Regions from separate parts of the Pseudarthrobacter sp. B4EP4b genome, predicted to be linked through region 2. Evidence: riboswitches for the same ligand, from Rfam matches in the RefSeq annotation. Region 2 holds a riboswitch; each other region holds the start of a gene.
The links. A riboswitch is a leader RNA that binds a small molecule or an ion and turns the genes downstream of it on or off. The one in region 2 is predicted to bind S-adenosylmethionine.

Region 1 (7,072 bases), on a different contig from region 2:
GTAGGGGATTTGTGGCGCAGCATCCTGGCGGAGATGGGTGCCGATGTCAGCCTGCGTGATGGTGTCCTCACCGTCACAGGCGGAGCGGACATCAAGGGTGCCGATTTCGCGGACACCAGCGAACTGGCGCCTACGGTCGCCGCGCTCTGCGCACTGGCCACCACCCCCTCCCGGCTCACCGGCATCGCGCACCTGCGCGGACACGAGACGGACCGGCTGGCAGCCCTCGTTACCGAAATCAACCGCCTGGGCGGCGACGCCGAGGAGACCAGCGACGGGCTGGTGATCCGGCCCGCGAAGCTGCATGCCGGCGTCGTACACAGTTACGCGGACCACCGCATGGCCACGGCCGGAGCCATCCTTGGCCTGGCCGTGGAGGGCGTCCAGGTGGAGGACATCGCCACTACCGCCAAGACCATGCCCGATTTTCCCCGGCTGTGGGCGGACATGCTGGCCCAGACCGGTGCTTCGAGTGCAGTTTCGGAAGGTTCAGCCGGTGGCGCGGAGCACTGACTCCTGGGACGAGTCGGATGTCCGCATCCGGCCCAGCAAAAAAGGCTCCAGGCCCCGGACCAAGGACCGGCCCAGCCACGACGATGCCGTCACGGGCCGCATCGTCACAGTTGACCGCGGCCGGTACACGGCAGTGGTGGGCGAGGACTCCGGCAACGAGCGCGTGGTCATCGCCGCCCGGGCACGTGAGCTGCGCCGCAACCCGGTGGTGGCGGGCGACTTCGTCTCGCTCGTGGGAGACGTTTCCGGCGACCCCAACACCTTGGCCCGGCTGGTGAAAATCCAGGACCGTAAAACCCTCCTTCGCCGCAGCGCTGATGATACCGACCCCGTGGAACGGGCCGTCGTGGCCAATGCGGACCAACTGGTGATTGTGGTGGCCGCGGCCAACCCGGAGCCGCGCACCGGCTTCATCGACCGCGCCCTGGTAGCTGCGTACGACGCCGGGATCGAGCCGATCCTGCTGGTCACCAAGGCGGACGTCAAGGATCCGGCGGAGCTGTTGTCCAACTACACGCACTTGGACTTCCCGGTCATTATCAGCCGGACGGCGGACTCCGCGGCGTCCGGTATCGACGCCCGGTCTGATGACGGATTGTCAGCCCGGCTGGACAGTAACGCAGTGGCGGAGCTGCGGGGCTACCTGGACGGAAAAGTCACCGTGATGCTGGGGCATTCGGGCGTGGGCAAATCAACCATGGTGAACGCACTGACGGGGGCCGAGCGAGCAACCGGCGGGGTTAACGCCGTGACGGGCCGCGGCCGCCACACGTCGTCGTCAGCCCTGGCGCTGAGGTTGTCGGACGCGCCGCCGGGCAGTTGGATCATCGACACCCCCGGTATCCGATCGTTTGGCCTGGCCCACGTGGACCCGGACCGGATCCTGCGCTCCTTTCCGGACCTCTCCCCCGGCATCGAGGACTGTGAACGCGGCTGCAAACACACTGCCGCGGCTGTGAACTGCGGCCTGGATGCCTGGGTGGAAGGCGGCCATGCCGGAGCCACGGGTGTTGCCCGGCTGGCCTCGCTGCGCAGGCTCCTCGGCACCGATCCCCGGATGGAGGCCCAGGAGGCCAAGGAGCTTGGCAGCGTCAACTGACAGGGCCGATCTCCCAGCAGAACCGCGCGCAGACGGTAGTTTGGAACCATGATCCAACCCGCTTCAAGCTACAACGATGACCTGCGCCTGGCCCATGTGCTGGCCGACTCCGTGGATGACCAGACCATGGGCCGTTTCAAGGCCCTGGACCTCCAGGTGGAGACCAAGCCTGACCTGACGCCGGTCACGGACGCGGACAAGGCCGCCGAAGAAGCCATCCGCGGCCAGCTGTCCCGTTCCCGCCCACGCGACGCCGTGCTGGGCGAGGAGTTCGGCAGCACGGGGCACGGGTCGCGCCGTTGGATCATCGATCCGATCGACGGCACCAAGAACTTTGTCCGCGGCGTCCCGGTCTGGGCCACCCTGATCGCGCTGGTGGACGAAGGCGAACCGGTGGTGGGTGTGGTCAGCGCACCGGCCCTGGGCAAACGCTGGTGGGCGGCCAAGGGCATGGGCGCCTACATGGGCCGTTCGCTCGCCGCGGCCACCCGGCTGCGGGTATCCAATGTGTCCAAGCTTTCCGACGCTTCCCTTTCCTATTCCAGCCTGGGCGGCTGGAAGGAACGCGGCAGCCTGGAGAACTTCCTGGGCCTCACCGAGGATGTGTGGCGGACCCGGGCGTACGGCGACTTCTGGTCCTACTGCATGGTGGCCGAGGGCTCAGTGGATATCGCCTGCGAACCTGAACTGAACCTGTACGACATGGCGGCACTGGTACCGATCGTGGTGGAAGCCGGCGGGCGCTTCACATCCCTGGAAGGGGAAGACGGGCCCTTCGGCGGCAACGCCCTGGCCACCAACTCCATCCTGCACTCCGAGGTGCTCCGCAGGTTGAACCCGGAGCTGGACGACCTCCTGTAACAGCAGCATCATCGAAGAATCAGCGGCGGGCGCCTCCTTGGAGAGGTGCCCGCCGTTCTTTTCTTCGGCAAAAGAAGCTCTTTCCGGCCAGCGCGTAACAAAGCGCTTAACAATCGCCCCGACTTAAAACCTCCCAACCCGATGTCCTACGCTCTTAACCAGGTCACGAGTGCCAGCGCGAAACCCCGGTTTGCTGGCCGGCAACCCTCCAACCGCGGTGGGGTGCCCCGGGTGACGACCAGGCCGGTCCGGAGCGGATGCGGCAAGCGCGGATTCCCGGGAGCGGGAGTCCTTCTGAAGTGAGGTCTTTCGTGACAACTGCCACCGTCTCCCCCAATGCCACCGCCACGTTCGAAGCTGCCGGGTCTGGAACAGCCCAGGCCGGAACCACCTTTGATGCCCGCCGTGCCGCCGCCGGCCGGCCGCTCGCTGCCGTCACCGGCGCAGAAATCCAGGCGCCGCTGATCCACGGCGGCCACATCCGCTACGCCAACCTTGACTACGGCGCCTCGGCTCCGGCCCTCTCCGTGGTCTCGGCCTACCTGAACGAGATCCTGCCGTTCTACGCCAGCGTCCACCGGGGTGCCGGCTACGCGTCACAGATCAGCACCTCCGTCTACGAAAACGCCCGCAACATCGTCCGCGAGTTTGTGGGCGGCCGCCCGGACGACTCCGTGATCTTCACCCGGAACACCACGGATTCGCTGAACCTGCTGGCCGGCTGCCTGCCGGAAACAGACGGACGGCCCGACGGCGATGTCCTCTACCTGGACATCGAACACCACGCCAACCTGCTGCCGTGGCAGGGCGTCCCGCACCGCAGCATCGTTGCCGCCGACACCATCGCCGGCACCATCGATGCCGTCCGCGCGGAACTGGAGCAGGGCGGGGTGAGCCTGCTCGCCGTCACCGGCGCGTCCAATGTCACCGGCGAAATCCTTCCCATCCGGGCCCTGGCTGCACTGGCCCACGAACACGGCGCACGGATCGTGGTGGACGCCGCCCAGCTGGCACCGCACCGCCGCGTGAATATTGCAGCGGACGACGTCGACTACCTCGCCTTCTCCGGCCACAAGCTGTACGCACCCTTCGGCGCCGGCGTGCTGGTGGGCCGCACGGACTGGCTGGACGCCGGAAGGCCGCACCTTGCCGGAGGCGGCGCCGTCAAGGAAGCAAGGCTCGACGGCGTCAGCTGGGCCACCGGCCCGGCCCGCCATGAGGGCGGCTCCCCCAACGTCCTGGGCGCCGCCACGCTGGCCCGCGCAACCCAGGTGATCGCCGGGCTGGACCAGGAACAGTGGCATGCCCACGAATCGGCCATCCGGTCTTTCCTGGTGGAAGGCCTGCAGCAGATCGACGGCGTCACCGTCCACCAGATTTTCAAGGACACCAACCCGGATACGGACACCATCGGTGTGGTCAACTTCTCGGTGGAAGGCTACGACGCCGGCCTGGTGGCGGCCTACCTGTCCGCCGAACACGGCGTGGGCCTGCGCGACGGACGTTTCTGCGCCCACCCGCTGCTGAAGCGGCTGGGTCTGCCTTCGGGCTCCCTGCGCGCCAGCTTCGGCGTCGGCTCCCGCCTGGAAGACGCCGAACGCCTCCTTGCCGGTATCGCGGCGCTGCGCACCAACGGGCTGGGCTGGGACTACGTGGTGGACGCCGGACGCTGGGTTCCCGCCAACGACACCCGGACCTACCCGCACTGGGCTCCCAACACCCCGGGCACCGCGGGTGCCGCTCCCTGCATCGACGACTAAGCACTTGCGGTAAATTCGGAGGATACCCAAGGGCATCAATCGAAGGAGGGCCACAGGTGGTACGGGGTGGCCCCAAACTTGACCACGGACGTCGGCGGGAGCTCGGCCAGAGCTTCCAGGACGGCGGCAGGCACTACCAGCAGGTCCGGCCGGGTTATCCGCAAGAATCCGCACAATGGCTGGTCCCCGCCGGAGCCCGCGATGCCCTCGACGCCGGGGCCGGCACCGGGAAGTTCACCGAACTCCTGCTCGGCATGGGACTGTCAGTCACCGCCGTGGACCCGTCCGAGGACATGCTCGAACAGTTGCGGGCGCACTATCCTGGCGCCACGGCTGTCCGGGCCACCGCGGAGGCGACCGGACTGCCCGCGGCAGCCTTCGACGTCGTCAGCGTTGCCCAGGCCTGGCACTGGTGTGACGCCCTCGCAGCCAGCACTGAACTGGCACGCGTCCTGCGTCCGCACGGAACTCTGGGCCTGATCTGGAACCAGCTGGACACCTCGGTTCCATGGGTTCACCGGCTTTCGCGGATCATGCATGCCGGAGACGTTTACAAGCCGGATTTCCGGCCGCACGTAGGGCCGGAGTTCCGCGATCTTGAGGGCCACCTAACGCATTGGCAGGACCGTGTCACCACCACCGACCTTGTGGAGCTGACGAAGTCGCGGAGCTACTACCTGCGGGCCGGTGAAACCACCCGCGCTAAAGTGCTGGCCAACCTCGACTGGTATCTGCACGACCACCTCGGCCACAGCCTGGACGAAGAGCTCGAACTGCCCTACCTCACGCTTACCTGGCGGGCCACCAAAGCATGACCGCCGGTGGTGAACGGGTAGGCTTGGTGCTGTGAAGACCAGCGCGCCCTCCTCCTCCATCGAGGATTACGTCAAGGTCATCTACTCGTTCACCGAATGGCAGGACAAGCCCATCACGTCCTCCCAGCTGGCCCAGCGCCTTGGGGTGGCCAACTCTTCGGTATCTGAAATGGTGCGGAAGCTGAAGGACCAGGGGCTGGTGGACCACAAACCCTACAGCGCCATCACGCTCACGGACCAGGGTGTCCGGCTGGCACTTTCCATGGTGCGCCGCCACCGGCTGATCGAGACGTACCTGGTCCAGCAGCTGGGCTACAAGTGGGACGAGGTCCATGACGAAGCCGAGCTGCTGGAGCACGCCGTCTCTGACACCTTCATTGAGCGTGTGGCAGCCATACTCGGCGACCCGCAGCGCGATCCCCACGGGGACCCGATCCCCACCGCCGAAGGCGCGGTCCGGATGCCCCGCGCACACCTGCTGGGTGAGCTGGACCAGGGGCACACCGGCAGGATCACCCGCATCAGCGACGAAAACCCGGACCTGCTCCGCTACCTCTCCGCCGAGGAAATAGACCTCGACGCCGAAGTGGAAGTGATGGGCCGCAAGCCGTTCGGCGGGGCCCTGGTGGTCAGGATCCGGAACTCGGGCAGGACCAGGGACTATGACCTGGCCGACGAAATCACGTCTGCCCTCTGGGTACACAGCGACCATCCCCACCCGGGCTGCCTGCTCGGGGACGGCTGAATGAATCCTCCCGGCGCGCCTTCGGCCAGCGCCTGGCTTGCTGTTGCTGTTGGGGGCCTGCTCGGTACTGAGCTGCGCTTTGGGCTGGGACTTCTCTTTCCGGATCTTCCGGAGTCCGTGCCGTGGGCCACGCTGTGGATCAACGTTGGCGGAAGCTTTGTTCTGGCGTTGTTGACCACGGTGTGGATGGCCCGGCCGCACACCTCGTTCTGGCTGCGCGCCGGACTCGGCCCGGGCCTCCTGGGATCGTTCACCACATTCTCGGCTGTGGTGTTCGCGGTGGACCAGCTGGCCCGCGCAGGCGCCCACTTTACGTGGATTGCCTACCTGGTGCTGTCATTGCTGCTGGGGCTTGCAGCGGCCGGTACGGGGTGGCGGTCCGGAAAGGTTGTGGCGGGCTGGTTGGACGGGCGCGACGGCGGCCGGGTGAGTGGGCGTTCATGATGACTGCTGCCCTGGTAGGGGTGTTTGGGGTTGCGGGCGCGCTGCTCCGCTTTGCTGTGGACAGCTGGTTCGCGCATCACACGGCATTCCGGGCTGCAGGCGGCCTTGCGACGCATGTCTCTGGTGCCCGCGGGCCCGGGCGCGGGGAGCGGCTGCACTGGCCGTGGGCCACACTGCTGGTAAACGTCGTGGGGTGCTTCATCATCGGCGCCGCCCACGCAATGACCCTCAAGCTCGGGTTGGCCCCGGAATGGCAGCTCGCACTTGCCACGGGGCTGGCAGGCGGCCTCACCACCTTCAGTTCCTGGACCACGGCCACTGTGCGCCTGCTGACAGAAGCGCGGTTCGGTGCCGCGGCGTTGAACCTGGCCGGCAATCTGGCTCTTGGTTTCGGCGCGGCCGCTGCAGGCCTGGCCCTCGCATCTTGAGTCGCAGAAGGCGATTTGGCGGGCTCCCGTATCGTGGATGGTGATGATTAGCAGACGTGACGCGGCCATTGCCCTGGATGTACCGATGGAAATGGCTCAGCGCCATGGCCTTCCCAAGTGGATGACCGAGGCGGAACTCGGGAAGATCCTGGACAACCCGCCGCCGTGGCTGGTCCAGTCCCGCGCCAACCGAACCGGAAAGCGGCCGGTCTGGGTCCACCTCGAGTGCGCTGTTTGCGGTTACGAGGAAGCGGCACGGCCCAAGAAGTGGTGGCCGGAGTTTACCTACGTGGTGTGCGCGCACCACGATCCGGCGGATGTTCCACCCCTGCGGCAGGGTTACGTCCGCAGCGAGTTCGACGGCGTGGGCACACGTTTCGTGGGCATCGCGGACGTGGCGGGCCAGG
Region 2 (7,072 bases):
ACCCATCCCGGTGAGCACGGCGCAACCAAACATCGCCGCGATGGTGTCGGGGACGTCGTCGTCGATCACCACTACCGATTCACGGGCCACCACGGCATAATCCGCGAACGCCGAAACCCCCAGATGATGGTTGATCCGCTCCCCTTCGGGCGTGCGCAGCAGGGCCTCGCCATGCAAAAGGTCGCCGGAACCGTTGACCTCGGCCGCGCGGTGGCACAGGGCGGGCCGCCCCGCACGGCAAGCACGGCAGGAACCGCAGCTCGGGACGAACACGAGGACCACGTGGTCCCCCACGGACACGTCCGTGACGCCTTCGCCTACAGAGGCGACCCGTCCCACGGCCTCGTGGCCCAGCGCCATGGGAAGCGGCCTGACGCGTGAACCGTCCACTACCGACAAGTCTGAGTGGCACAGGCTGGAGTAGGCGACAGTGACGCCCAGTTCGCCGGCCCGGGGTTCGGGACGGCTGAGCTCCTGGACCACCAGCGGCTGCGCTTCGCCGTAGCTGGTGCCGGCGGGAACGGTGGAATATAGGACGGCTGCTCGCATGAGGTTCCTTACCTTGAAATTGGGGGCAGACAGCTGCCCGGACCGGCGGGACGTCCGGTCCGGGCAGCTGCCATTTCCGTCTTGATGTTCCGCGCGGACTACTTCTTGGTGGCTGCGAGAAGGTCAGCCGTGCCCTGGGCGTCCGCGGCGTCGACGTCCCGCAGCGAGATTCCGCGGGTCTCCCTGAGGAAGAGGACAGAGACCGCTGTGACGATGCAGGCACCCAGCAGGTAGAGGGCCACCGGGGTGGAGGACTTGAAGCTGCCCAGGAGCGAGCTGGCGATGATCGGTGCCAGCGAACCGGCCACGATCGAGGTCACCTGGTAGCCGAGCGAAACGCCCGAATACCGCATCCTGGTGGGGAACATTTCAGCCATGATTGACGGCTGCCCGGCGTACATGAGTGCGTGGAACAGCAGGCCGATGGTGATGGCGGCCAGGATGACGAGGTCGTTGGCGGTGTCCATCATGGGGAACGCGAAGAAGCCCCACGTTCCGCCCAGGACAGCTCCCGCCATGTAGACCGGGCGGCGGCCGAAGGCATCAGACATTTTTCCAACAAGCGGGACCGCACAGAAGTGAATGAAGTGGGCCACGAGCAGCAGCAGCAGGATGCGGGAGGTGTCGGTCTGGACAACGACCTTCAGGTAGGTGATTGAGAAAGTCACCACGAGGTAATAGAGGATGTTCTCGGCAAAACGCAGGCCCATGGCGGTGAAGACACCCCTCGGGTAACGGCGGAAGACCTCGGCTACGCCGTACCCCTTTTTCTCTTCCGTGACCTCCCTGCGGGCCTCCAGGAAGATGGGCGCATCCTGGACCTTGGTGCGGATGTAGTAGCCGATAACCACGATCACTGCCGAGAGCCAGAAGGCCACGCGCCAGCCCCAGCCGAGGAACGCCTCCTGCGAAAGGGTGGAGGACAGGATAAACAGCACGCCGGTGGCAAGCAGGTTGCCCATCGGGACGGCGGATTGCGGCCAGCTGGACCAGAAACCACGCGACTTGTTGGGGCTGTGCTCGGCAACGAGCAGAACAGCCCCGCCCCATTCACCACCCACGGCGAACCCTTGGACGAAGCGCAGGAACACCAGTGCCGCCGGAGCCCAGTAACCGATCTGGGCGAAACCTGGCAGGCAGCCCATCAGGAAGGTGGCCACGCCTACCAGGATGATGCTCAGCTGCAGGAGCTGCTTCCGGCCGAACTTGTCCCCGAAGTGGCCAAAGACAATGCCGCCTACAGGCCGGGCAACGAAGCCGACGGCGTACGTGACGAATGCCGCAATGATGCCGTCCAGCTCGGTTCCGGAATTGGGGAAGAACATCTTCCCGAACACCAAAGTGGCTGCTGAGGCGTACAGGAAGAACTCATACCACTCCACCACCGTTCCGGCCATGGAGGCTGCTACAACTTTTCGCAGGCCTGACGCCTTGACATCGGTTTCCCCGGACCGTTGTGCGGCGGACTTTTCCGTACTCATTAATGAACTCCTTCGGCGTCCTCTTCGACGCCACTGGGACAGGCTAAGGCGGGTACGTGTGATTTTGGCCACGCGCCGCCGGGTCCAAATGAGTATCGTCCGCCAATCCGTAGAGCTCAACGGCGAATCCTGCAGAGCCTATCTGCATTTATGCACATCCTGTGGATGGCAGGCCGGTTATGCCGAGAGGTGCACCCGGAGCTGGTTGCCCAGTTGGCCGATTTCAGTGAGGAATCCGTCATGCCCGATGGGTGCCTCGATGAAGTGGACCTCCACGTCCCCCGGGAGCGCGCGGGCCAGTTCCAGGGACTGGGACGGGAAGTAGAGCCGGTCCGAATCCACGGCAGCCACGAAGAAGCGCGCACCGGCACGGGACAGGGTCTGCTCAAGCGGCCCGCGGCCGCGGCAGACGTCGTGGCTCATCAGCGCTTCGGTAATGGCGATGTAGCTGTTGGCGTCGAACCGCTGGACGAGTTTGCTGCCCTGATGGTCCAGGTAGCTCTCCACCTGGTACCGGCCGCGGGCCGCGATCTGCTCGCCCTGGAGCGGCGATTCCGGGGCCTGCGGTGTCCGGCCGAAGCGGCCGTCCAGCTCCCCCGGTGAGCGGTACGTGATGTGGGCTATGCGCCGGGCCAGGGCCAGGCCCGCCTCCGGGAGTGGGCCGCCATAGTAGTCGCCGCCATTGAAGTTGGCGTCCTGGCGGATGGCGAGCGTCTGCGCCTGGGCGAAGGCGATCTGCTCAGCGGTGCTCGCGGCCCCCACGGAAATCACGGCGCAGCGCTGCACGCGTTCCGGATACGTCACGGCCCATTCCAGGGCCCGTGCTCCGCCCATGGATCCGCCCAGCACCGCGAACCAGCTGGTGATGCCCAGCTGGTCAGCCAGCCGGGCCTCCGCAACGGTGCTGTCCCGGAGGGTTACCAGCGGAAAACGGGAGCCCCACGGCTTGCCGTCCGGTGCCGGCGAGGACGGCCCGGTGGACCCGTAACAGCCGCCCACAATATTGATGGAGACAACAAAGAACCGGTCGGTGTCCACCGGAGCGCCGGGGCCTGCGAGCTGCTCCCACCAGCCTTCTTCGGTGGTGTCGCCGCGGGTCACGTGCGTGCTGCCGGTGAGCGCGTGCTCGATCAGTACAGCGTTGCTGCCGTCCGCGTTGAGCGTGCCCCAGGTTTCGTAGGCCAGGGTGACATCCGGCAGGTAGCCGCCGCCCTCCAGCTTCAAATCCCCAATGGAGGCATAGCGGACAATCCCGTGTTCGGGGACAGTGGTACGGGTGACGGTAACCGTCATGGCAAGACCTCTTCTACGCGCTTGCCTGCCGTCGTCTGACCGGCAGGCCAGGTCTTCACCCGGGGCACCCCACCGCGGAAGGAGGGTTGCCGGCCAGCAAGCCGGGGCTGTCACTGGCACTCATGACCTGCATTGAGTGTACGAAACAGCCCCCGCCTGCCGCCAAGAGTGTGACTGGTTGTGACTTGCCGGCTTGCCGCCGCTGGTGCCCTCGTCAGGCGCCGCTGGTGCCCGTGGTCAGGCGACGTTGGTGCCTGTGGTCAGGCGCCGCTGGCCTCCTTGGCCGCGCGGAAGCCGGCTTCGAGGTCAGCCAGGATGTCATCGATGTGCTCGATTCCCACGGAAAGGCGCACCAGGCCGGGGGTGACGCCCGCAACTGCCTGCTGTTCCGGCGAGAGCTGGCTGTGGGTGGTCGACGCCGGATGGATCACCAGGGAGCGGACGTCGCCGATGTTGGCAACATGGGAGTGCAGTTCCAGCGCGTCCACGAAGCGCTTGCCCGCCTCGGCCCCGCCGGCCAGGTTGAACGAGACGATGGCACCGGTCCCCTTGGGTCCGTACTTCCGGCCCCGTTCGTACCAGGGGCTGGAGGGCAGGCCCGCGTAGGCGACGGATTCGACGTCGTCCCTTCCTTCCAGCCAGCGCGCAACTTCGGTGGCATTGGCCACGTGACGTTCCACCCTCAGGCTCAATGTCTCCAGGCCCTGGGCAATCAGGAAGGCATTGAAGGGCGACACTGCCGAACCCAGGTCGCGCAGGAGCTGGACGCGGGCCTTGAGGATGTAGGAGAGGTTGGCGCCCAGTGCTCCATCGGCGCCAAGGTCGCGGGCGTAGACCAGCCCGTTGTAGGTGGGGTCCGGGGTGTTGAAGCCCGGGAACTTCTCGGGGTCTTTGCCGAAGTCGAACTTCCCGGAGTCGACAATGACGCCGGCGATGGCAGAACCATGGCCGCCCAGGTACTTGGTGGCCGAGTGCACCACGATGTCCGCGCCCCATTCGAGCGGGCGGATCAGGTACGGGGTGGATAGGGTGTTGTCCACGATCAGCGGCACGCCTGCCCGGTGGGCCACCTCGGAGATCCCCTCAATATCCAGGACGTCCTGGCGGGGATTGGAAACTACTTCGCCGAAGAAGAGTTTGGTGTTGGGCTGGACGGCGTCGCGCCACTGGTCCAGGTTGTCCGGGTCCGCAACGAAGGTGACCGAGATGCCGAACTTCTTCAAAGTGTGGGCGAAGAGGTTGTAAGTACCGCCGTACAGGCTTGGGCTCGCCACGATGTGGTCTCCGGCCTCGGCGATATTCAGGATGGCGAATGTTTCTGCGGCCTGTCCGGAGCTGAGCAGCAGGGCCCCCAGGCCGCCTTCAAGGCTGGCGATCCGCTGTTCCACAGCCTCCTGGGTCGGATTGCCGATCCTGGTATAGATGGGAGCCAGTTCGGCCAGGGCGAAGCGGTTGGCGGCACTTTCCGCGCTGGGGAACACAAAGGACGTGGTCTGGTAAATCGGGAGGGCGCGGGCGCCGGTAGCGCTGTCCGGCTCCTGGCCGACGTGGATCTGGCGGGTTTCGAAGGACCATCCGTTGGACAATTCAAGGCTCCTTTGACATGGGCCCGGCATGCTCGAAGCACTGCGGGCCGCGCTTGCCATCCGGCCTCTTGCCGGACAGCCAGGTCCTCACCCGGGGCACCCCACCGCGGTTGGAGGGTTGCCGGCCAGCGAGCCGGGGCTTGGCGCTGGCACTCATGACCTGAACCCAGTGTAGGAACACGCAGAGTACGCCCGACAGCATTGTGACGAACATGGTCCTGGACATCTTTACGTGCCCTGGTGCGAATTTGTGGGGGCTGACCAGCGAAAATCCCAGTAAGGGTACCCTTAGCTGAGAGCCCGATCACAAAGTGCCAAGATGATGGCATGCGCATGGATCACGTCTCTTACGCCTGTGAACACGATGGCCTGGCGGCCACCACCGAACGTATTTCTTCTGCCCTCGGCGTCGAGGCAGTGAAGGGCGGGGTACACCCCCGGTTCGGCACCCGAAACATGATCATCCCCCTCGCCGGGCACAAATACCTCGAAGTCGTGGAGGTCCTGGACCACCCTGCTTCGGACAAGGCGCCGTTTGGACAGGCCGTGCGTGCCCGGTCTGCTGCGGGCGGCGGCTGGATGGGCTGGTGCGTCGAAGTGGACGACCTCGCCCCGTTTGAAGAGCGGCTTGGACGCTCGGCCGTCAACGGCAACCGCAAGTTTCCTGACGGCCGCGAACTGGTCTGGAAGCAGATCGGGATCCTCGGCCTGATCGCCGACCCCCAGGTTCCCTACATGCTCAAGTGGGAGGGCGATCCGTCCCTGCACCCGTCCAACGCCTACGAGAGCAACGTCAAGATGAGCTGCCTCACCATTGCCGGGTCGGCTGCACGGGTCACCGAGTGGCTGGGCGAGCCGGTGGAAAAGCCCCTCGAAGACGTAGCCGTTGACTGGGTGGCGCCGCACGGTACGCCCGGCATCCTGTCCGTCACTTTCGAAACCGCCAGCGGAGCCGTCACCATCTGACCCTCCGTCCGATGCCCGGGCCGTCCCGCCCGGGCGTCGTAGTGGTGCGCCCCGGTTATCGCCTGGGCACCCTGTCCTTCCAAACTTCGGCCGCCATCAGCCGGTGACAACGGCGTCACCAGTTGATGGCGGCCGAATCCATTTTCCGGACCCGTCCGGGATTGAGTCTGGGCCGGCAGCCATATTCCCCGATCGTCCGAAGGATCCCGATTTCCGGGTTGAAGAGAAATCCACCATCACCTCCCGCAGCTTTCCCCGCAACCCACCATCACCTCCCGCAGCTTTCCCCGCAACGCGCCACCACCTCCCGCAGCTTTCCCCACAACGCGCCATCACCTGGTGTCCTGGGATTTCATGGAAAACGCCAAAAAAATTTTGAAGAAATTCCCTGGGATAGCTTCTGAAGGCCCTGTTTTGTCAGACCCCCTCACGATGATTGGTTTATGGGGAAAGCGGCGGTGGTGAAGGCGTTTGAGGACATCAAGGCCGCCCTTGCTGTGCTCAATTCCGAGGTGGATGGGTGTGGTTCGGAGCCATACTCGGCTGCTGATCCGTTTGCCGGTTTGGCGGATGGGTGCCTTGACATTCTTGCCGGGGCGCGAGTGGCGGAGGCCGGGTTCGCCGCTGTGAAGGCCCGGGCTGCCGTGACGTACGCGGAGACTGCCCACGCCATTGCGGGGCCGGACACGCCGGTGCAGGCACTGGAAATGGCTGTCGCCGCGGAAATCGGCGCCCTCCTGGCCCTCGGTCCCAGGGCAGCCGGCGCGTTCCTGGCCGCCTCCCACGCCGTGACCAAGGAGTTGCCGCTGGCGTTCTCGGCGCTGCAGTCCGGGACGATCACCTGGCAGCATGCCCTGGTCGTGGTGGAGGAAACCGCCGGCCTTGACCCCGCCGGAGCCGCCGCACTCGAGGCCCACTTCCTGGACCCCGATGTGCCCAGGCCGGCTACGGCCGCCCCGATCGGGGAGCTGCCCGCCTACCGGTTCCGTGCCAAGGCCAGGAACTGGCGGGAGCGCCACCACCCGGAGAGCCTGGAGAAGCGCCATGCCAAGGGTGTGGCGGACCGGCGGGCGGAATACCGGCCGGACCGTGACGGGATGGCGTGGTTGTCAGCCTGCCTGCCCGCGGACCAGGCGATGGCGGGCTGGAACCGGCTCACTGCCCTCGCCCGCGGGATGCAAGGACCCGACGAGCCCC
Region 3 (7,072 bases), on a different contig from region 2:
GATCCGCAAGGCGTCCAGCAGTGCAAAGGCGGCTTCCTTGCCGGAGCGCCCGCCTGATGGTGCAAGTTCCAGGGTGAGCACCGTTCCGCCGGCCTTCATCTGCTTGGCAGCAAGGCCGTATTGCGGGTGCGACTTCAGGAGCGGGTACTTCACCCAGCTCACCGCAGGCTGCTGCTCGAGCCACTCGGCGATCCGCAGGGCGGAGGCGGAGGAGTGGTTCACACGCAGGGCCATGGTCTCAAGGCCTTTGGTGAGGACCCAGGCGTTGAAGGCGGACAACGACGGACCGGTATGGCGCATGAGCTGCTTGACCGGACCTTCGATGAATTCCTTCGTTCCCAAAATCGCACCGCCCAGGACCCGGCCCTGGCCATCAATGTGCTTGGTGCCGGAGTAGACGATGACGTCGGCGCCCAACTGGCCGCAGCGCTGCAGAAGTGGAGTGGCAAAAACATTGTCGACCACCACGGTGGCACCCGCCGCATGGGCGAGTTCGCTCACCGCCGCGATGTCCACGATCTCCTGCATGGGGTTGGACGGCGACTCAAAGAAAACGGCGGTGGTGGGCTGGGACAGGGCTTCGCGCCACTGGTCGAGGTCCGGGCCGTCCACAAAGACAGTCTCAACGCCCCACCGGGGCAGGATCTCGTTGAGGATCACAAAGCAGGAGCCAAAGAGTGAGCGGGCGGCGACCACGCGGTCGCCGGCAGCCAGCAAGGCACCCAGGGCGGTGAAAACCGCGGACATGCCTGACGCCGTCGCAAAGCACGCTTCGGTGCCCTCAAGGAGTCGGAGCCGCTCCTGGAAGGTGGCCACAGAGGGGTTGCCGTAGCGGGAGTAGACAAAGCGCTCGTCCTCGCCGGTGAAGGCGCGCTCGGCAGCGGCGGCGGATTCGTACACGAAGCCGGAGTTCAGGAACACCGCCTCGCTGGTTTCCTGGAAGTTGGTGCGGTCCAGTCCGCCGCGGACGGCCTGGGTGTCAGGGCTCCAGCCGGGGGCGTCTTCGTTGAAGGTCACTTAGTTCTTTCCCAGGTTGGTTGGCAGGCCGCGGTTCTTCCAGCCGTTGACAGTGCGTTCGCCATAGCGGTCCGGCTCACCTTCGAAGCCCTCCAGGACGTTGTAGGAGGTGAAGCCGGCCTGTGTGGCGGCGATGGCGGCCGCGATGGACCGCTGGCCGGAGCGGCACAGGAACAGCAGTTCGGTGGAGCCATTTTCGGGGGCCTGCAGGCTCAGGTCCTTGATGAAGTCGGGGTTAGGGATTCCGCCCGGGAAGGTCCACTGGATGAACAGGGGATCGTTGTCCGTGGCTTTGGTGTCCGGGATGCCGATGTGGGCCCATTCACCCTCGGTGCGGACGTCCACCAGGATGGCACCTTGCTGCAGCTTGTCCCAGGCTTCCTGGGGGGTGAGGTCGCCGGCGTAGCTCATGCGTGGCCCTCGCCTGCGAACTCGAGGTCTTCGCCTGACAGTTCAAGCTCATCCACCGCAGTGGCCACCGCGGCATCAGCGGAAGCGATCGCTGCCGGCAGGACGACGGCCTGCGCCACAATGGCGGTGCTGCCGTTGAACGTGACGGCGGGGCTTCCGTGCAACACATAGCCCTCGGCCAGGGCGGCGGAAATCCGCTCACAGAAGGAGCGGTCATCAGGCCCCGTGATAAGGCGGTAGGCCAGTTCTTCTTCGTTGGCAGGGGCGTCTGACATGACGGATCTCCTTCTCTCACGCTTGCAGCTCGAATCGGTCGATATGCCGAGTATTCACCTGAGGCACCCCGCCGCGGAAGGAGGGTTGCCGACCGGCCAGTCAGGGCTTGGCGCCGGTACTCATTACTCCCCAAAAACGTAACACTTGGCACGAGGGCCCGCACCGCCGTCGTCGTCATGTTCCGTAACCGAAGCGCTGCTGGAGCAACTTGGACGCACTTGCAGACGGTTCCCGGAACGGACGACGGCGGGAGTCACCACGGGCGGCTCAGGGCACCTGGCGCCCGTGGCTGCTTTCCGGGCAGATAGGGTTCTTGTGGGGCGCCGCCCCGGCAGTCGGAGCAAAGTCCTTGGGGGGGTCCTCATCAGTACGCCAACAGCCGCCGAACTGCAACATCTTTTAGGCCATGGCCGTCTGCCAAACCGTCGCGGGCAACTCACCCGACAGTCCCTTCTCCGCGCCGCAGCTGCCCTTCTTGCCGCGATGCTGATTGCCGTCCTGGCAGTGATACTGCCCGCCGGGGCCGCCCGTGCTGCAGACACCATCCCGGCCGAGGGCAAGCCGCTTCTGGGCGCAGTCCTCGAATGGGGCGAGGACACCGCGGCTGGCTTTACAGACAGGCTGGGAGCATCCCCGGCGCTCTTCGGGCATGACATCGCCCTGCCCTTCCGCGGCTCGGAGGAGGAGAACATCAGGGGCTTCCTGGAGCAATCGGGGATGCAGGGCGCCCACGCCATGCTGACGGTCAAGCCCAGCATCGCCCTGGAGCAGGTCACCGCCGAGGCCGCCGCATCGTTTGCCGCTGAGGTACGGAAGCTGACTGCGAACTTCAAGGGCGAGGTGTTGATCCGCTTTGCCCCCGATATGAATGCCAGCTGGGTGGAGTGGGGCCAGCAGCCGGCCGCCTACCGGTCCGCCTTCCGGGCCGTCGCTGAGGCCTTTGAGGATACCGGCGGCCGTACGTCGATGGTGTGGGAGCCATACCTGGGAACGGGCTACCCCTTTGACCGGAACCGGAATGCCCCTGCGCCGGGCAGCGAGGGTTTCGCCCTCCTCGATAGCAACCGCGACGATGCGTGGAACGGTTCGGACGCGGCGTATGCCCCGTATTACCCCGGGGACGATGCCGTGGACTGGGTGGGTCTGACCGCGTTCCACGATGACACTGCCGGCGGGGCGCCGGTCAACACGGTGCCGCGGCCGAACGAACTCCAGGAAATGCTCACAACCTCCGGCGGGGAAAATTTCTACGGCACATATGCGGCAGGGAAGGACAAGCCGTTCGTCCTGCAGACGGCTGCGTTTTACAGCCCGGCATCCGGCGGCGCCTCGGATCTGGACATCAAAGCGGGCTGGTGGGACCAGGTCCTGAGTACGGCCACCTCCACGGACTTCGCCAAAACGGCGGCCGTAGTCTGGGACGAGCGGACCAGCACCAGGGACACTGGGGTGGCAAGCATTGACTGGCTGCTCACCGGAAACCCTGCGGTTGCGGCCGCCGCCCGGGACCGTCTAGAGACGTCCTCCATGGTGACCGGCCCGGTGACCCAGGTTGCGGCCGGCAGCGGATACGTCCGGGCCAACACACTCACCGGCGCCGCCGCCTGGACTGTGGGTGCGGCGCTGCTGATCCTCCTGGTGGCGTTGTGGCAGGTTCCCCGCAGGGTCAATACAGCAACTGCGTGGAGCTACACGGATCCTTCAAAGCGGGATTCGCGGGTGGACCTCCTGCGCGGCATGGCCATTGTGTTTGTGGTGGTGAACCACCTGGGCATGACGTCGCTGTTCCAGCTGTTGACCCAGGAAGCTGTGGGCTTCGTTTCCGGGGCCGAGCTTTTTGTCCTCTTCTCGGGCATCGTGGTGGGCATGGTCTACGGACCCAGGGTGAACGCGGACTTCGGAACCGTGGTGGACCTGACATCCCGGCGGGCAGGCAAGCTCTATGTAACGGCGCTCGCCGTGCTGATCGGCGTCTTCCTGATCTCCCTGGTGCCTGTCTTCCAGACCGATGCACTCACCACCTTCGTTGACCAGGGAACCGGCGGCGCCGGCCACAACGGCGCCGGCCGCACCTACGACCTCTACGCGGGAATGGGCTCGTTGTTCCAGTTCCCGGTGCCCCCGCAGGTCCTGCCCGCCATCCTGCTGCTGCAATTCGGCCCCTGGCAGTTCAACGTCATGGGCCTCTACGTGGTGTTGCTGCTCGTCAGCCCGCTCATCCTTGCCGCGCTTAACCGGGGCAAGGCCGTGTGGGTGCTGGCCGGCACCCTGGCCGTGTATGCGGTAGGGGCTGTCACCAGGTTCCGGATCCTGCCCTCGCAGTTTGAGGACTCATTCCCGTTGCTGGTCTGGCAGGTCCTGTTTGTGGTCGGCCTGGTGGCCGGGTTCCACCGGCAGCGCATCGTTTCGTGGCTCACTGACCACACCTGGGTTGTGGGAGTCTGCACGGGTGCCGCGTTCGCCTTCGCGTTCCTGTCCTGGGGCAACCCCTATTTGGCCAACGGCTTCGACGTACGGCTGGCCATCATTCCGGACACGGTGTACCGGAGCATGTACGACCTCTTCTTTGGCCGCACCTACCTGGCTCCCGGCCGACTCCTGAACGTCCTGGTGCTGGTGGTGGCCGCCTACGCATTCCTGACGGCCTACTGGAAGCCGGTGGCACGCGCCCTTGGCTGGTTCCTGATTCCACTGGGCCGGGCCACCCTGTACGTCTTCATCATCCATGTGGTCCTCATTGCCGTCATCGCCAACATACCGGCACTGCGCCAGGGCGACATTTGGATCAACACAGCGGCGTACGCACTGGTCCTGGGGCTCCTCTGGGTGATGGTCCGGACGCGGTTCCTCTTCCGCATCATCCCCACCTGAGGGAAACCGGCCTTCACCAACCCACGGCAGGTCCAGCGGGAAGCGTTTACTTCATCGAAATGTGAACGCTACAGCACTGTCATTGTCACATCATTTGACGAAACATTTCACCCATACGCTCACCGTGTAACACTCCGGTGAAAGGAAAAAAATGTCAGATGCGACTCGCAGGAACTTCCTCCGCTACGTGGGCATGGTGGGGGGAGCCGGGGTGATGTACGAAACGATGGCGGCGATGGGACTGGCGCCTGACGCAGCGGCCCCTGCTTATGCTGCGCCCCGCGCCGACGACCTGCGCGGCAGCGGAAAAAGCGTGGTGGTCTTGGGTGGCGGCATCGCGGGACTGACCACGGCATACGAATTGGGCAAGGCGGGCTACAAGGTAACCATCCTGGAAGCGCGGATGCGACCCGGCGGACGCAACTGGACCGTGCGGGGTGGTACCGAGGAAACAGATCTCCGCGGAGTCACGCAACGGGCCGCTTTTTCCAAAGACCAGTATATGAATGCCGGCCCGGGCCGTATTCCGCAGCACCACATCACCCTCGATTACTGTAAGGAACTCGGGGTGGCGATCGAGCCATTCACCAACCAGAATGCAGACGGTTACCTCTTCCGCGAGGGCAACACCAAACTCTCCAACACGCCGGTCCGGCACCGCGCGGCCAAGGCCGACGTCTACGGCTACGTCTCCGAACTCTTGGCCAAAGCTACGGACCAGGGCGCCCTGGACAGCTACATGACGGCAGCCGACAAGGAAAACCTGATCTCCTTCCTGCAGAACTTCGGGGCCATTGGCGGCAAGGTTCCCGGTGATGCTGCGGCAAGTTTCAAGTACACAGGTACGGGCCGCAAGGGTTACTCGGTGACCCCGGGAGCCGGCCTGGAAGCGGGAACACCGTTGGCGCCGGACGCCCTGTCTGACGTCTTCGCCAGCGGCGTTGGCAACTACTTTTCTTTCGAATTCGGCTGGGACCAGGCCATGATGATGTTCCAGCCCGTAGGCGGCATGGACCGTATCCCTTATGCCTTCGAAGCAGCAATCGGCAAGGACAAGTTCGTGTACGGCGCCCGGGTTCTGTCCATGAACAACAGTGCTGCCGGCGTCGCGGTGGAGTACACCAACCCGGGCGGCCAGACCAAGAAGATCGAAGCGGACTTTGCCGTCTGCACGCTGCCGCCACACATCGCGGCCAAGATCCCCGGCAACCTGCCAGCCGACGTTCTTGACGCCCTGAAGTTCGCCAGCCCCAGCGACGCCGGCAAGATCGGCATCGAGTACTCCCGCCGCTGGTGGGAAGAGGATCACCGGATCTACGGCGGAATCACCAACACCAACATCGACCTCGGCAACATGTGGTATCCGTCCACCGGATTCCACGGCCAGCGCGGCACCATGGTGGGCTACTACAACACCGGCGCCAGCGCTCGTGTCTACAAGGAACTCAGCCCGGAAAAGCGGCTCAGCCGCGCCCTTGACCAAGGTGCGCGGATCCACGGCGACGTGTACCGAAAGGACGTGTCGGCGTCGTTCTCGGTTGACTGGGGGAGCACCGCGTTCTCCGAAGGGGCGTGGGTGGGCTGGCCATCGCAGGCAGATGCCAAGTACGCCAAGCTGCTGGAGCCGTCCGGCAACATCTACTTCGCCGGCGACCACCTGAGCCACGCCATCGCCTGGCAGCACGGCGCAATGACCTCCGCACGCGCCGCCGTCACGGCCCTGCACACCCGGGTTGCGGCGACGGTGGCCGGATGATGGGCCCGATTGCAGCCGCCAGCCGCCGAACGAAACCACGAAGGAAGCCCATGTTCCGACGCCACATCGCCTTGGTGACCGCCGGCATCGCCGGGATCACGCTCACCGCAACTGCCGCTTTCGCCGCACCCGCCGTCTTCAAGGACCTTACAAGCCCCAAGCCCGGCACCACTGTCTCCAACCTCCCTGCCGGCCAGGACAACCCGATGATCGCCAGTGGAGTGGCCATTGGGGCGAATACGCCCATCTATAAGACCAGCGGGCTCGGACCGTCGGCCCTGAACACAGCTGCTGCAGCAGGCAGCGAGCAGCGCTACGTGGACACGGCCGTTTTCCCGGGCGGCGTGCTTCCTCCCGGCGTAACCATCACCGAGGCGCAGGGGATCAACGCTCTGCGCAGGATCGGCGAGAACCTTGCCCAGGCCGGTTTGGATTACGACGACGTCATCACCATGCGCGTCTTCCTCCAGAACCCCGCCGGGGCCGAAAAGGCCGACTTTGATGGGTGGAACCGCGCCTACCGGCAGTACTTTGCCAACACCAGCCTCGCGGACGGATCCGTGATCAAGGTGCCGCTGGGTTCGGCTGCACCAGCTGAACCGCTTGTGGCCAACCCTGCCCGGCCCTCACGCTTTGCCCTCGAGATCGAAAACCTGCCGGTCAACGGCTGGCTCGTCGAGGTGGAAGTAGATGCCGCATACCCTGCTCCTGGCGGGAAATAGCGAATGGGCGTGGACTGCC

Region 1: another riboswitch for S-adenosylmethionine. It lies ahead of FNL14_RS21800 (aminotransferase class V-fold PLP-dependent enzyme); the one in region 2 lies ahead of FNL14_RS11820 (homoserine O-acetyltransferase).
Region 3: another riboswitch for S-adenosylmethionine. It lies ahead of FNL14_RS19315 (DUF1737 domain-containing protein); the one in region 2 lies ahead of FNL14_RS11820 (homoserine O-acetyltransferase).

Annotation. Positions count from the first base shown of each region.
Region 1 is NZ_VHIJ01000073.1:8,889-15,960, forward strand. Features, by position in the region: gene aroA (3-phosphoshikimate 1-carboxyvinyltransferase) at 1-513, shown strand, start outside; gene FNL14_RS21790 (ribosome small subunit-dependent GTPase A) at 497-1,612, shown strand; gene hisN (histidinol-phosphatase) at 1,661-2,473, shown strand; SAM riboswitch class IV at 2,635-2,748, shown strand; gene FNL14_RS21800 (aminotransferase class V-fold PLP-dependent enzyme) at 2,785-4,233, shown strand; gene FNL14_RS21805 (class I SAM-dependent methyltransferase) at 4,290-5,048, shown strand; gene FNL14_RS21810 (metal-dependent transcriptional regulator) at 5,080-5,793, shown strand; gene FNL14_RS21815 (CrcB family protein) at 5,794-6,237, shown strand; gene FNL14_RS21820 (CrcB family protein) at 6,234-6,665, shown strand; gene FNL14_RS21825 (hypothetical protein) at 6,709-7,072, shown strand, end outside.
Region 2 is NZ_VHIJ01000032.1:14,758-21,829, forward strand. Features, by position in the region: gene FNL14_RS11810 (alcohol dehydrogenase catalytic domain-containing protein) at 1-549, opposite strand, end outside; gene FNL14_RS11815 (MFS transporter) at 648-2,030, opposite strand; gene FNL14_RS11820 (homoserine O-acetyltransferase) at 2,208-3,323, opposite strand; SAM riboswitch class IV at 3,336-3,451, opposite strand; gene FNL14_RS11825 (bifunctional o-acetylhomoserine/o-acetylserine sulfhydrylase) at 3,584-4,909, opposite strand; SAM riboswitch class IV at 4,954-5,070, opposite strand; gene FNL14_RS11830 (VOC family protein) at 5,237-5,875, shown strand; gene FNL14_RS11835 (HNH endonuclease signature motif containing protein) at 6,319-7,072, shown strand, end outside.
Region 3 is NZ_VHIJ01000058.1:860-7,931, forward strand. Features, by position in the region: gene FNL14_RS19305 (O-succinylhomoserine sulfhydrylase) at 1-1,017, opposite strand, end outside; gene FNL14_RS19310 (rhodanese-like domain-containing protein) at 1,018-1,428, opposite strand; gene FNL14_RS19315 (DUF1737 domain-containing protein) at 1,425-1,703, opposite strand; SAM riboswitch class IV at 1,717-1,831, opposite strand; gene opgC (OpgC domain-containing protein) at 2,188-4,575, shown strand; gene FNL14_RS19325 (flavin monoamine oxidase family protein) at 4,727-6,331, shown strand; gene FNL14_RS19330 (Rid family hydrolase) at 6,382-7,053, shown strand.